DNA from 2 places in the Clostridium sp. 001 genome. Region 1 is predicted to be linked to the other one. Evidence: a T-box and tRNA genes for the amino acid it is inferred to sense, from the RefSeq annotation. Region 1 holds a T-box; the other holds one or more tRNA genes.

Region 1 (7,833 bases):
GTAAACTCTGCTCCTCGCTCAAATCTTTCCTCGATCTGCTCGTTACTATCAATTTTCTTATTATCATCATATCATCTTTAAAATGATACTTTACTACAAAGGTTATATTATAACCTTAGCTTTACTTTATTTCTTATTTACTGTGCAATTTTCAAAGGACAATTTTTCAATTTACATTCCTAATTGGTTGTAAACTGAAAGAAGAATCTATCTGATCCTTCAAAATTAAACAGAGTAGATTTTCTAACTTACTTAAACCATCAATTTATAAGATAGATTATACTCTATCTTTCGACTCCCTAGAAAGGAGGTGATCCAGCCGCAGGTTCTCCTACGGCTACCTTGTTACGACTTCACCCCAATTACTAACCCCACCTTCGGCCGCGTCCTCCTAAGTTAGACTACGGACTTCGGGTGTTGCCAGCTCTCATGGTGTGACGGGCGGTGTGTACAAGGCCCGGGAACGTATTCACCGCGACATTCTGATTCGCGATTACTAGCAACTCCAACTTCATGTAGGCGAGTTTCAGCCTACAATCCGAACTGGGGGCAGTTTTTGAGGTTTGCTCCACCTCGCGGTCTTGCTTCTCTCTGTACTGCCCATTGTAGCACGTGTGTTGCCCTGGACATAAGGGGCATGATGATTTGACGTCATCCCCACCTTCCTCCGCGTTAACCGCGGCAGTCTTGCTAGAGTGCTCAACTAAATGTTAGCAACTAACAACAGGGGTTGCGCTCGTTGCAGGACTTAACCTAACATCTCACGACACGAGCTGACGACAACCATGCACCACCTGTATCCCTGCCCCGAAGGGCTTCTCTTATCTCTAAGATATTCAGGGTATGTCAAGTCCAGGTAAGGTTCTTCGCGTTGCTTCGAATTAAACCACATGCTCCGCTGCTTGTGCGGGCCCCCGTCAATTCCTTTGAGTTTTAATCTTGCGATCGTACTTCCCAGGCGGAGTACTTATTGTGTTTACTGCGGCACAGAAGGGGTCGATACCTCCTACACCTAGTACTCATCGTTTACGGCGTGGACTACCAGGGTATCTAATCCTGTTTGCTACCCACGCTTTCGTGCCTCAGCGTCAGTTACGGTCCAGAGAATCGCCTTCGCCACTGGTGTTCTTCCTAATCTCTACGCATTTCACCGCTACACTAGGAATTCCATTCTCCTCTCCCGCACTCTAGATATCCAGTTTGAAATGCAGTGCCCGGGTTAAGCCCGGGTATTTCACATCTCACTTAAATATCCGCCTACGCACTCTTTACGCCCAGTAATTCCGGACAACGCTCGCCACCTACGTATTACCGCGGCTGCTGGCACGTAGTTAGCCGTGGCTTCCTCCTTGGGTACCGTCATTATCGTCCCCAAAGACAGAGCTTTACAATCCGAAAACCTTCTTCACTCACGCGGCGTTGCTGCATCAGGCTTTCGCCCATTGTGCAATATTCCCCACTGCTGCCTCCCGTAGGAGTCTGGACCGTCTCTCAGTTCCAATGTGGCCGATCACCCTCTCAGGTCGGCTACGCATCGTCGCCTTGGTAGGCCGTTACCCTACCAACTAGCTAATGCGCCGCGGGTCCATCTCAAAGCGGATTACTCCTTTAAATCAATCTCCATGTGAAAACTGATTATTATGCGGTATTAATCTCCCTTTCGGGAGGCTATCCCCCTCTTTGAGGTAGGTTACCCACGTGTTACTCACCCGTCCGCCGCTAATCCACTCCCGAAGGAGCTTCATCGCTCGACTTGCATGTGTTAAGCACGCCGCCAGCGTTCGTCCTGAGCCAGGATCAAACTCTTAATTTAAAAGTTTATATGGCTCTATAGAAAATCAATACTAACTTCGCATTTCTGCGTCAAACCTTTCGCTGTGGTGCTCATTTACTTAAGTAAACTCCGCTCCTCGCTCAAGGCTTTCCTTGAACTACTCGTTATTATTGATTTTAGTATATTACTAAATGTAATACACCAAATTACGAAATTACTTTTTTAGCTGCTCTCGCAGCTCAAAAGAATTGCTGGTTTATTCTAAATAAGTTATACTTATATCTTCCTCTGTTTAATTTTCAAGGATCATTTTGCCGTCTTACTTCGACAGCTTTTATAGTTTATCATGTATTTTTTTCTTTGTCAACACATTTTTTTAATTTATTTCTAAGAAACTGTGTGACTTATTTACGTGACAACAGTTGATATAATACCATACCTACAATTTTCTTTTACATACTTATATATTATATGCATCATTTATCTAAATAATACTATAAATTTCTATAAAAATCTTTAATATTCACATACCGATACACGAGGAAACGTTATTATAATAAATTTGGCAAAAAAAGAGAAATTGCTTCTTTAAAACAACTTCTCTTCTCATATATTTTAAAAATTATTTATTATATTCTTAAACGCATTACCCCTAACTTCAAAATTAGGAAACATGTCAAAGCTAGCACATGCAGGTGAAAAAGTCACAATATCACCACTACTTGATAATTTTCTAGCAGAATTTACTGCATCTATTAATGAATCTACCTCTACTATAGGCACATCAATTCCTTTTTCACACTTAAGTTTCTCAAATGATTTTTTAATTTTATCTTTTGTAGCCCCCATAAGTATTAGAGTTTTTATTTTTAAATATCCTTCCTCTGCCAAAACATCAAAAGGTATCTTTTTATCATATCCACCTGCTATTAATATTACAGGTTTCTCAAAAGCTCTCAATCCTGCCAATGTTCTTGTAGGACTAGACGCAATAGAATCATTATAATATTTAACTCCATCTAATTCTCTTACAAATTCACACCTATGCTCTACTCCCTCAAATGTAGTAGCAACTTTTCTCATATTATCTACAGAAACATCCTCTTTAATTGCAGAAAATGCAGTAAGCAAATTTGCAACATTATGCATTCCTCTAAGTTTAACTTCACTTATCTTGCATACTTTTTTCCCATCAATACATAAAATGTCTCCCTTTAAATATCCACCAGAAGTTAATTCTTCTTCAATACTAAACTGTCTTACTTTTCCTTTAGCTTCTTTTACCATAGCATTAGTACACTCATTATCTCTATTAAAAATGACCATATCCTGGTTTCCTTGATACTTAAATATACTTTTTTTTGCATTCACATACTCTTCCATATCCTTGTGAATATCAAGATGGTTTGGACTTATATTAGTGATCACAGCTACTTCCGGTGATACATCCATGCCCATAAGTTGAAAGCTTGAAAGTTCAAGAACCACCTTATCCTTAGGACTTATTTCCTCTATCCTAGAAAATAATGGGGTGCCTATATTTCCCCCAACCCAACTTTTATATCCCTGTTCCTTTAACATATTATATATAAGTGTAGTAGTTGTAGTTTTTCCATCACTGCCAGTTACTCCATATATCTTAGCAGGACAATATTTAATAAACTCTTCCATTTCTGAAGTTACATATGCCCCATTTTGTTTAGCTTTTACAAGTGCAGGACTATCTATTCTCATAGAAGGAGTCTTAAATATTACATCAAAATTATCTAAATGTTCGAGATAATTTTTGCCTAATACTAAACCCACTCCTCGCTTTTTTAATTTCTTGGCAACTTCACCAAGTTCCCCTTCATCTTTTTTATCAAAAGCACTTACCTGTGCACCTAGTCCCAATAAAAAATTAATTAAAGGTCTGTTACTTATTCCTATTCCAACTACTGCCGTCTTTTTATTTTTTATAAACTTTTTAAAGTTATCAAAATCTTCCTTCATTAAAAAACCTCCAAAAATAAATCTGCTAATTATAATCACGCTTATATCATAACATAATTTTCTATAAATTTGTATGAAGTAGATATATCATACTAAGATAACTCCACCCATATAGATCTTAACCAACATTTAGTTTGTTCGCCCTAATATGCTATTAAAATCTAAATTGTGAGAAAATATTTAATTTAATGACTTTATATGACTCTATTGAAAATTATTATTGTGTTATGTTATACTATGTTTGTGCCGTAAGGAAACATTAATATAATTCCCCAAGTTTTAATTAAACATATAACATATCCCCATGATTAAACCCTAATTTACCGGATCTTTTGATTCGGTAAATTTTTTTAATAAAAAAATTTAGAGGAATGCTATCCTGGATAAATAACCGCGGAATAACAAAAGGTGTCATATAAATTTTCTCAAATTTATATGACACCTTTTTACTAAAACTGTACTTTTTCTTGCATAAATGACGATAATTCTTCTATTTTTATTCTAAACTGCTCCATGGTATCCCTATCTCTTACAGTAACAGTATTGTCATCCATTGTATCAAAATCTACTGTTATACAATAAGGCGTTCCAATTTCATCTTCTCTTCTATATCTCTTACCTATACTTCCTGCATCATCGTACTCCACATTAAAATCTTTTCTTAAAATGTTGTATACTTCTAAAGCTTTTTCTGATAATTTTTTACTAAGAGGTAAGATAGCTGCTTTAAATGGAGCTATAGCAGGGTGAAAATGTAGTACTGTTCTCACATCTCCTCCTTCTAATTCTTCTTCATCATATGCATCAACTAAAAATGCAAGTACAGCTCTATCAGCTCCTACAGAAGGTTCTATGCAGTATGGTATATATTTTTCCTTAGTTATCGTATCTAAATAAGTCATATCCTTACCAGAATGCTCTTGATGCTGTTTTAAATCATAATCCGTTCTATCTGCTACACCCCAAAGCTCGCCCCATCCAAATGGAAATAAATATTCAATATCAGAAGTGGCCTTACTATAATGAGAAAGTTCTTCCTTATCATGATCTCTAAATCTTATATTTTCTTCTTTTATTCCAAGACTCAATAAGAAATTCCAGCAATACTTTTTCCAATAATCATGCCATTCTAAATCAGTTCCCGGTTTACAGAAAAATTCAAGTTCCATCTGTTCAAATTCTCTAGTTCTAAAAGTAAAGTTTCCTGGAGTTATTTCATTCCTAAAGGATTTACCTATTTGTGCTATTCCAAAAGGTATCTTTTTTCTACTTGTTCTTTGAACATTTTTAAAATTTACAAATATCCCCTGTGCAGTTTCAGGCCTCAGATATATTTCTGATTTTGAATCCTCTGTAACTCCTTGAAATGTTTTGAACATAAGATTAAATTGTCTGATATCGGTAAAATTTTTCTTTCCACAGCTAGGACAAACAATATTGTTGTCATCTATGTATTTCTTTAGTTTTTCATTGCTCCATCCATCAGCACTAGCCTTTTCTACTCCCTGTGCTGTCATATGTTCTTCTACCAATTTATCAGCTCTAAACCTAGCCTTACATTCTTTACAATCCATAAGTGGATCAGAAAAGTTTCCCACATGACCTGAAGCTACCCAAACTTCATTATTCATAAGTATGGCACAATCTATTCCTACATTATGTTCACTTTCATGAACAAACTTTTGCCACCAAACTTTCTTTACATTATTTTTTAGCTCCACTCCAACAGGTCCATAATCCCATGTATTAGCAAGACCTCCATATATATCCGACCCAGGATATACAAATCCTCTACTTTTAGCTAAAGCTACTACTTTATCCATAGTTTTTTCAAAAGACATTATTTTTTCCCCTTTCTATTTTAATTCATTACTTATTATTAAACATTAAATTTGGATTTTCAAATATAAAAAAAGAACCTGCCACATAAGGGACGAATTTTATTTCCGCGGTTCCACCCTTTTTAGCACAAGCTCATCTTTAAATACATAGTTAGCTCAAAAGTTCCTTCATAAATAAAATCCCAGTTGTTTACACCATCCACAACTTCTCTGTAGAGATTTACATTAATACTATTCTTTATCACAGCATATATTAATTTTTTCTATATAGTTTTCATTTTATCCTATTATCTTTAAATGTAAATAACAAGTCTTTAAATATTACAAAAAATGAAATGGCTCCGTGGAGAGGGCTCGAACCTCCAACCCTTCGGTTAACAGCCGAATGCTCAACCATTGAGCTACCACGGAATAACTTACATATAATATTATATCATGGGATTTTAAAAATGCAACATTTTTTTATTTTTTATGTAAAAACATTTTGAAGACCTATGGATTTTAACTGAAATTTCCTTAGGTCTTCAAACAAGTTACATACTTACTGCTGTTGATTTGGCTTCATTGTAGGAAATAATATAACATCCCTTATTGAAGTGGCATTCGTAAGGAACATTACAAGTCTATCTACCCCTATTCCCAAACCTCCAGTTGGAGGCATGCCTATCTCAAGTGCATTTAAGAAATCTTCATCCATCATATATGCCTCATCATCACCTAGTTCTCTTTCTTTTAGCTGCTGCATAAATCTTTCTCTCTGCACTATAGGATCATTTAGTTCCGAATATGCATTACATATTTCTCTTCCAAATATAAATCCTTCAAATCTTTCCGTAAATTTAGGATTTCCTCTTTTCTTTTTAGTAAGAGGTGATATTTCTACAGGATAATCCATTACAAAAGTAGGTTGAATGAATTGTTCTTCACAAAACTCTTCAAACATAGCATCCAATATATCACCCTTTGAACAATCCTTCAATTCCTTCTTTAATTCAATATGTTTTTCTTTAGCAATTTCTCTAGCTTCCTCATCATCTTTCACTTCATCAAAATCCACATTTGCAAATTTTTTAACTGCCTCTACCATAGTAATTCTATTCCATGGTGGCTTAAAGTCTATTTCTGTATCTTCATAAACTACCTTTGTAGTACCAAGGACTTTCTCACATACATAGGCTATCATATTTTCAGTAATTTCCATCATATCGTTATAATCTGCAAAAGCTTCATATAATTCAATCGATGTATATTCCGGATTGTGCCTTATATCCATACCTTCATTTCTAAAACATTTACCTATTTCATATACTTTTTCAAAACCACCAACTATAAGTCTTTTAAGATATAGTTCTGTAGCAATTCTCAAATACATATCTATATCAAGTGCATTATGATGGGTTGTAAAAGGTTTTGCTGCAGCTCCTCCAGCTATTGACGAAAGTATTGGAGTCTCCACTTCTATGTAGTCCTTGTTATCTAGGAATTCTCTTATTGACTTTATTATGGCAGTTCTCTTCAAGAAAGTATCTCTAACGTCACTGTTTATTATTAAATCCACATATCTCTGCCTATATCTCAAATCTGGATCTTTTAATCCATGCCATTTTTCTGGAAGCGGTTTGAGAGACTTAGCTACCAGTTCAAAATCTGTAATATGAATTGATATTTCTTCTGTCTTAGTTTTAAACACTCTACCAGTTACAGATAAAATATCACCAATATCATAGGATTTGTACTCTTTTAATTTCTCTTCACCTACATCGTTTATCCTTATATATAACTGTATCTTTCCATATCTATCATATAAATCGGAAAATCCAGCTTTTCCATGAACTCTTTTCGAAATAAGCCTTCCTGCTACAGTTACATCTTTACCTTCTAAAGTATCGTAGTTGTCCTTTACTTCTTTTGAAGTATGTGTCCTCTCTACTTTATATACGTCAAAGGGATCTTTTCCTGCTTCTTTAAGGTCTTCAAATTTTTGCAGCCTCTCCCTAATGAGCTCATTAGACTTTTCTTCTAGTGCATGTAATTTCTTTTCGTCTTTTGACATCAATGTTACCCTCCAATTATCTTCTTATACTGAGTATCTCATACTTACTAACTCCATCTGGAACCTGTACTTCAACTACATCCCCAGCTTTTTTACCTACAAGCCCCTTACCTACTGGAGATTCATTGGATATTTTATTGTTAATTGGATCCGCTTCTGCAGACCCTACAATC
Region 2 (7,833 bases), 710 kb from region 1:
TCAGGTGAATTAGTTATAAGTGCACTTATTAAAATATCATCAGAATGAGTATCACTACCATATCTTAATTCCGTTAAATCTCTAAAAAAATTATCTGTTATTTCTTCTCCTTTTTTATTTTTTATAATATAGCTTCCATCATTATCAATAATTATATTTACATAATCTATTTTGCTCTCTTGGATATCCACAAAATACTTTAAAAGTTTTATAAATTCATCGTATTCTTTTTCTACCATATATTTTTCAACTACTTTATCAACTATGACCTCTAAATCATTGAAAATTTCTTTTTTTCTAAAAGTTATAAAACCATCTACGTTTATTTCCTTATTTTCAGCCATACAATCTGATATTTTATCCAAGATATCGTTTTTCTTATTTATACAGTAAATGGAATTTTCATCTATAATTGTGCTTCTTCCCTTTAATACTTCCATGCTCTTTTCTCCAATTTTCTCTAAATCTTCATATTTTAAAAAGAAATACGTATCTGATAAAAAAAGCATAGCATCTTTTTCATAAAATTCATCTACCAATATATTGTAAATTATATTTGAAACACACATATTAAATATATTCATAAGTTTATTGTTAATTTCACCATCACAAAACACCTTAAGGAAGTGAGTACCTTTTTCAATATTTTCATATATTCCAATGAGCACATTCTTATTTTTAAAATATTCTTTTAAATCTCTTATTCCCTGGATTATACACTCTCTTTCTTTACTATATACCATAGTCAATAACAGCACCTCTCAACACTCCCTTCCAAAATAGTATGTGTCTAAAATAAATCTATATTCAAATTTCTATTGTCAAATATCGACAGCTAAATTCTCCAGAAATACCCAATTAATTTATCAATGAATCTTATTTAGTGGGAATATTATAGTAGGCAGCCATTAGATAAAATTATTACAAATATTTAATGCACAAGTATTGACAATATACATATACCAAGATATAATATTAACTGTTGTGACAATATTGTCGTAAGGGCGCATAGCTCAGCTGGGAGAGCATCTGCCTTACAAGCAGAGGGTCACAGGTTCGAGCCCTGTTGTGCCCACCAATTTATATACTATTACTTCTTTAGAGTGTAGTTTATAAATATTCGAGATAATGTATTGTCTTTGGCCAGATAGCTCAGTCGGTAGAGCAGAGGACTGAAAATCCTCGTGTCCCTGGTTCGATTCCTGGTCTGGCCACCAGATTTAAAATATGCGGGAGTGGCTCAGTGGTAGAGCGTCACCTTGCCAAGGTGAACGTCGCGAGTTCGAATCTCGTCTTCCGCTCCAATAATGGCGCTATAGCCAAGTGGTAAGGCAGAGGTCTGCAAAACCTTTATCTCCAGTTCAAATCTGGATGGCGCCTCCATAAAAAAGTAGTCTATTCAATGGACTGCTTTTTTTATTGTATGAAGAGTATTGTAATACAGCTAAAAGTCAATTACTTATGGTGCACAAAATATATCACAAATAATAAGCCTATGCAATAGTAGCTATTATTGTGGAAATTAGTCCATCAACATTATTCTAAGCTTTTTATAAAAATTCTTATCCACATCATGGCTTTCCGGAAGTTTATTATCCCTTCTAAATTTCATCACACATTTTTTCATACTCTCTCCATAGATACCATCCATACTTCCACAGTAGTATCCCGCATCTTTTAACATTCTCTGTATTTCATACACATCTGCTCCCCGAACTCCAGGGGTTAATATTCTCAATTCTTTTCCAAAGGGGCCATACGGACCGCCATAAACAGCTACAATCATACCATAATAAACGTAATTATATAAATCTTCTACATCGCTGTTAAGCATTCTTATACATCCATGAGAAGCCTGACCTCCTATACTATGCGGTTTATTTGTACCATGTATTCCAAATTTACCCCAGGGGACATTTAATCCTATCCATCTTGTGCCAAAGCCTCCGCTCCAAGAAGCCATACTGACAACCTTCCAAGTTCCTATAGGTGAAGGTGTTTCAGATTTACCGCTAGCCACAGGATATTTTCTTATAATTGTGTTTTTATCTTTATCAATAAGATACAGCATTTCTTCTGTAATATCTACCAGTATTCCAAGGTTTTTCTTGGATTCCTTAGCTCTAATTATCGATGCATTAGGGAAAAACAAAATTAACAATAATACAAAAGATATTTTTCTCAAAAATTACACCTCCACTTTACTAGTGTTTTATTTCATAATGAAAATATACGTATATATAAAAAGTGGAATAATTTTATGAATTAGAGTACAATTCAAATAAATAAATATATAGATTGGAAGTGAAAATTTGAATAGTATATCAAAAAATATTAGTTCTATAGAACTTTCAGGTATTAGAAAATTTTATAACAAGTTAGTTAACTACCCGGATGCCATATCTTTAACCTTAGGTCAGCCTGATTTTAATGTACCTAAAAAAATTAAGGCAGCCATGATACAGTCTATTGAAGAAAATAAAACCGGATATACCTCAAATGCTGGAATTATAGAGCTCCGAGAAGAAATATCAAAATATCTTGCAAATTTAAACATACATTATACTGCAGAAGAAACCTGCATTACCATAGGCGGAAGCGAAGCTTTAATGGATGTATTTGCAACTCTTGTAAATACAGGTGATAAAGTATTGATACCAACCCCTGCCTATCCTGCTTATGAAAGCTGTGTAAAAATTTTAGGTGGAAGTGTACTAAACTACAGTTTAAACGATGACTTTTCTATTAATTTTGACAGTTTAAAAAAAATATTAGAGAAAGAAAATCCTAAATTAATAGTTCTCTCCTATCCTTGTAATCCAACAGGTGCTATTTTGTCTAAAGAAGACAGTACTAATTTATTTAATTTACTGAAAGCAAATGATGTATTAGTGTTAAGTGACGAAATATATGCTTCATTATGCTTTGAAAAAAATTATTACTCTATTGCACAATACAAGGAAATAAAGGATAAAGTTATTTTAATAGGTGGTTTTTCCAAAATGTTCTCAATGACAGGTCTTAGAATAGGCTATGTATGTGCAAACACATACTTTATGAATGAGATAATAAAAGTGCACCAATACAATGTATCCTGTGCTCCTTCCATTTCTCAATGGGGAGCTTATGAAGGTTTAAAAAGCTGTATGGAAGATGTAAACTACATGAAGTCTAAATTTATGGAAAGAAGAGATTATGTTTTCAACAGGTTAAAATCCTTGGGATTCGAGGTAAACCTACCCAAAGGTGCTTTTTACATATTTCCATCAATAAAAAAATTTGGCATGAACAGCAATGATTTCTGTGAAAAACTTCTAAAAGAAGGTGGTGTAGCCATAGTACCAGGTTCAGCTTTTGGACCAGGTGGAGAAGCTCATGTGAGAATATCTTATGCCTACAGTATGGAAGAACTTAAATTATCTCTATCAAAAATAGAAAAATGGTTAGGCACTTTAAAAATATAAATAAACCCTCCATAGTTTTCCATTATTAATGGTCAATTGTTTAAAAACATATGTACACTTTAAAAGGGCTGACACACTAATTAGTGAACAGCCCTTTATATTATTTACCATTAATTACATTTTCCATTGAATAAAAGCCTTTTTCTCTCTTATACATAAACTCACAAGCATGAAGTGCTCCTACGGCAAAAACCTCTCTTGAAATAGCAGTATGCTTTATCTCAATAGTCTCACCCTGACCTGCAAATATAACTTCATGTTCTCCTACTATAGTTCCACCTCTTACGGCATGAATGCCTATTTCGTTGTGAACTCTCTTTCTAATTCCTTCTCTTCCGTTTACATAGTCAACCTTTTCTGGTATAGAATTCTTTATTGTATCTGCTAAAAGTAATGCTGTTCCACTTGGAGCATCCACTTTTTGATTATGATGTTTTTCTATTATCTCTATATCAAAGTTTTTATATAAAAGAGCACTTACATCTTTTAATACTTTATTTATGACATTTATACCTATAGACATATTGGCAGATCTAAAAATTGGAATAGACTTTGAGGCTTCCTGAATTTTTTTAATTTGTTCTTCACTATATCCTGTAGTACAAAATATAATTCCTATATTATGTTTCTTACCATATTGTAGAAGTGAATCCAAGGAATCCGGTCTTGAAAAGTCTAATATCACATCTCCTTCTACATTACATTCTAATATATTGGTAAACACAGGAAATTCTAATTTTTCATTTTTCTTATCTATTCCTGCAGATATGGATAAGTCCGGGAAATCCTCTACTAAATTGGTTATTACTTTTCCCATTTTACCATTACATCCACTTAGTATAATTTTAATCATTTAAACCTCTCCTCAAACTATTTAATAATCATTAATTACAAAGTCACATATTGATTAACGTGAAAGAAATAAATCTTTCACGTTAAATTAAAGAAAGTTAACTTTCGTTTTACACAATAATTTAAATAGACTTGTTTTTTATTTTAAAAGTCCATAGTTTTTAAGCTCTGATTTTAAAACATCCAAATTTTCCTTAGACATGTCACAAAGTGGAAGTCTTAAATTTCCAACATTCATATTCAAAACATTCATAGCAGTTTTTATAGGTATAGGATTTGTTTCTATGAACATAGTATTCATAAGTGTAAGGGCCTTTAATTGCATCTTTAGTGCTTCTTTTACATTGCCCTCTAAAAATAATTTACACATATCATGCATATCTTTAGGAATAATATTTGCTAGAACAGATATAACTCCAAGCCCTCCTAAAGACATTATAGGAACTGTCTGATCATCATTTCCAGAATATAAATCAATATCATCCCCACATAGAGCTTTCATTTTAGCAATTTGACTTATATTTCCACTGGCTTCTTTAACAGCTACCACATTATCCAATTTGCATAATTCTTTTAAAGTTTTAGGCTGTATATTTAATCCCGTTCTTCCAGGTACATTATATACTACAATAGGAGTTTTTATAGCTGAAGACACTGCCTTAAAATGCTCTATCAATCCCTTTTGTGTAGTTTTATTATAGTAAGGTGTGATTACAAGAACTCCATCTACTCCTATACTTTCTGCCCATTTACTCATGTTTACGGCAGATTCTGTACAATTACTGCCTGTACCTGCAATAACTGGTATTCTCTTATTAACAGTATCTACTGTAAATTTTATTGTATCTTTTCTTTCCTTTTCAGTCATAGTGGAAGCTTCACCTGTAGTCCCACAAATTATTATTGCATCTGTGCCTGATTTTATTTGCCACTCAAGCAATTCTTTTAATTTATCAAAGTCCACCCCATTATCATTAAATGGGGTAATAATAGCTACCCCTGAACCTTTAAATAAGCTCATTAAAAGCACCCCTTCTCAATTGAAATTTAATATGCTTATCATCTTAAAATGTATTGTTATTTATCCTTAACTATGCATTCTGCTATTTGAACAGCATTAGTAGCAGCGCCTTTTCTTATGTTATCTGCTACAACCCATAGATTTAATCCATTCTCTACGCTAAAGTCCCTTCTTATTCTTCCTACAAATACTTCATCTTTTCCTGCTGCCTCTATTGGCATTGGATATACTAAATTGTCCACATCATCTTTTAACACTACTCCAGTAGCATTCTTGTACAATTCAAAAATATCCTCTATTTTAAAGTCTTTTTTAAGTTCTACATTTATACTTTCACTATGAGAATAAGTTACTGGTACTCTTGCTGTAGTAGCTGTAACTCTCAAAGTATCATCATGTAATATTTTTCTTGTTTCGTTTACCATTTTCATTTCTTCTTTAGTGTATCCATTTTCCAAAAATACATCTATATGAGGAAGTATATTTCCTGCTATTGGATATGGAAACTTCTTAGGTGCATTTCCCTTATATCCTTCTAGTAAATCATTATATCCTCCCATTCCAGCGCCAGATACAGCCTGGTATGTAGAATATACAATTCTTTCTACTCCATATTTATCATAAAGAGGTTTAATTGCCACTATGGCTTGTATAGTCGAACAATTAGGATTTGCAATTATACCTTTATTCCATTTTATATCCTCTGGATTTACTTCAGGAACCACCAAAGGTACCTCTTTATCCATTCTCCAAGCACTACTATTATCTATAACTACTGCACCATATTTTGAAAATACAGGTGCAAATTTAAGGCTTACACTTCCACCTGCTGAGAAAAGAGCAATATCTATTTTTTTATTTTTTATGTTATCTTCTTTTAATTCCTCTACAGTATAATCTTTATCTTTAAATTTTAATATTTTTCCACTTGATTTAGCAGATGCAAACAAATACAATTTTTCTATTGGAAAATCTCTTTCTTCCAGCACCTCTATAAATTTTCTTCCTACCATTCCAGTACATCCAACTACTGCCACGTTACAACTCATTTTAATATTCCTCCTAAAAATTTTATAATATAAATTGATTAAATATTTAAGTTTAAGATCTATTATTAAATATAATACCATGATATCTTAATAAAGATAACCTATTTAATTTTAAATATATCTTACTAAATATTTTACACTAAACTTTTGAAATATGTTCATAGAAATAAATATTATTGGGAATTAAAAATAGCGCATACTTCATACTGCTTAATGCATTATATGCAATATATAATGCGCTTTAGAATAAAATTGATTGTTTTTGTTTAAAAGTCAAATAATAATTCTACTTAGGAAACTTATTAATTTCCATAATATCCTTATAGTTACATTAATATCATCGAATTTGCTCCTTTAAATGTGTATTATATTTAAAATATATACTATAATTATTATAGTATATTATGTATTTATTCTATAATAATTATAGTATGTATAAATCTCGCTTTTGGGGTAAAAATAATCTATAGTAAAAGTGGGAGGATGGTATCAATGTCAAAAACTCCATTAAAAAAAATTATAAAGGCAAAATTGAAATCAAACAGAGAGCTTACAGAAGCTGAAAAACTCAGAGAAAAATTAAAATATGAAATAGCTGAAGAACTAGGATTAAAAGAGAAAGTTACTTCACTTGGCTGGAGCAGTTTAACAGCTGAAGAAACCGGAAGAATTGGCGGCATGATGACTAAGAGAAAAAAAGAATTAAATATACCTAAAAATGAAAATCTAATAAACAATCATAAAAGCAAAGATAAACAATAAATTTGACTTATACCTTAAAAATATATAATATTAATTGATAAATACAATTTTACCTTTTTTAACTTTAAACACCTATAAAAATACCTGTAAGAAGGGAGTTAAAGACCGTTATGAAAATCTCATAACGGAAATAAAAATGAACTGTTATGGAAAATTTGCTCATATATATGACAATCTAATAAACAGCGATATAGATTACAGCTCATGGGCTAAAAAAATTATAAACATATGTGAAAAATTAAATATAGATAGAGAAAATTATCTGGATTTAGCCTGTGGTACAGGTAATATGACAGAAAAGTTGGCATTTTATTTTAAAAATACCTGGGCAGTAGATTTATCCAGTGAAATGCTATCAGAAGCAGATATAAAGCTTAGGAACAGTGGATTAAAAGTAAACTTTATATGTCAAGACATAACTAATTTCGAGTTAAACAGGAAATTCAATCTCATAACTTGCTGTCTTGATTCTACAAACTATATATTAAAAGAATCAGAATTACAAAATTACTTTAAAAGTGTGTCCAATCATTTAGAAAACAATGGAATATTCCTATTTGATATAAATTCCTATTACAAAATTACAAATATACTAGGTAACAATACCTATACTTACGACGATGAAGATATTACCTATATATGGGAAAATTATTTAGAAGATGATATTGTGGACATGTACCTCACA

What was found. A T-box is a leader RNA that pairs with one kind of tRNA and senses whether it is charged. The one in region 1 lies ahead of B5S50_RS10140 (glycine--tRNA ligase), so its partner is inferred to be a tRNA-Gly.
Region 2: it has a tRNA-Gly gene. The T-box ahead of B5S50_RS10140 (glycine--tRNA ligase) is inferred to sense a tRNA for this amino acid. The anticodon was not compared.

What each region holds. Positions count from the first base shown of each region.
Region 1 covers NZ_CP020473.1:2,189,983-2,197,815, forward strand. Annotated here, with positions in the region: rRNA gene B5S50_RS10130 (16S ribosomal RNA) at 304-1,813, opposite strand; gene murD (UDP-N-acetylmuramoyl-L-alanine--D-glutamate ligase) at 2,390-3,766, opposite strand; gene B5S50_RS10140 (glycine--tRNA ligase) at 4,216-5,607, opposite strand; T-box leader at 5,693-5,861, opposite strand; tRNA gene B5S50_RS10145 (tRNA-Asn) at 5,944-6,018, opposite strand; gene lysS (lysine--tRNA ligase) at 6,149-7,660, opposite strand; gene greA (transcription elongation factor GreA) at 7,677-7,833, opposite strand, start outside.
Region 2 covers NZ_CP020473.1:1,480,713-1,488,545, forward strand. Annotated here, with positions in the region: gene ytxC (putative sporulation protein YtxC) at 1-758, opposite strand, end outside; tRNA gene B5S50_RS06655 (tRNA-Val) at 1,003-1,078, shown strand; tRNA gene B5S50_RS06660 (tRNA-Phe) at 1,142-1,217, shown strand; tRNA gene B5S50_RS06665 (tRNA-Gly) at 1,230-1,304, shown strand; tRNA gene B5S50_RS06670 (tRNA-Cys) at 1,310-1,383, shown strand; gene B5S50_RS06675 (L,D-transpeptidase family protein) at 1,523-2,185, opposite strand; gene B5S50_RS06680 (pyridoxal phosphate-dependent aminotransferase) at 2,313-3,464, shown strand; gene dapB (4-hydroxy-tetrahydrodipicolinate reductase) at 3,565-4,317, opposite strand; gene dapA (4-hydroxy-tetrahydrodipicolinate synthase) at 4,456-5,337, opposite strand; gene B5S50_RS06695 (aspartate-semialdehyde dehydrogenase) at 5,394-6,386, opposite strand; gene B5S50_RS06700 (small, acid-soluble spore protein, alpha/beta type) at 6,879-7,148, shown strand; gene B5S50_RS06705 (class I SAM-dependent methyltransferase) at 7,285-7,833, shown strand, end outside.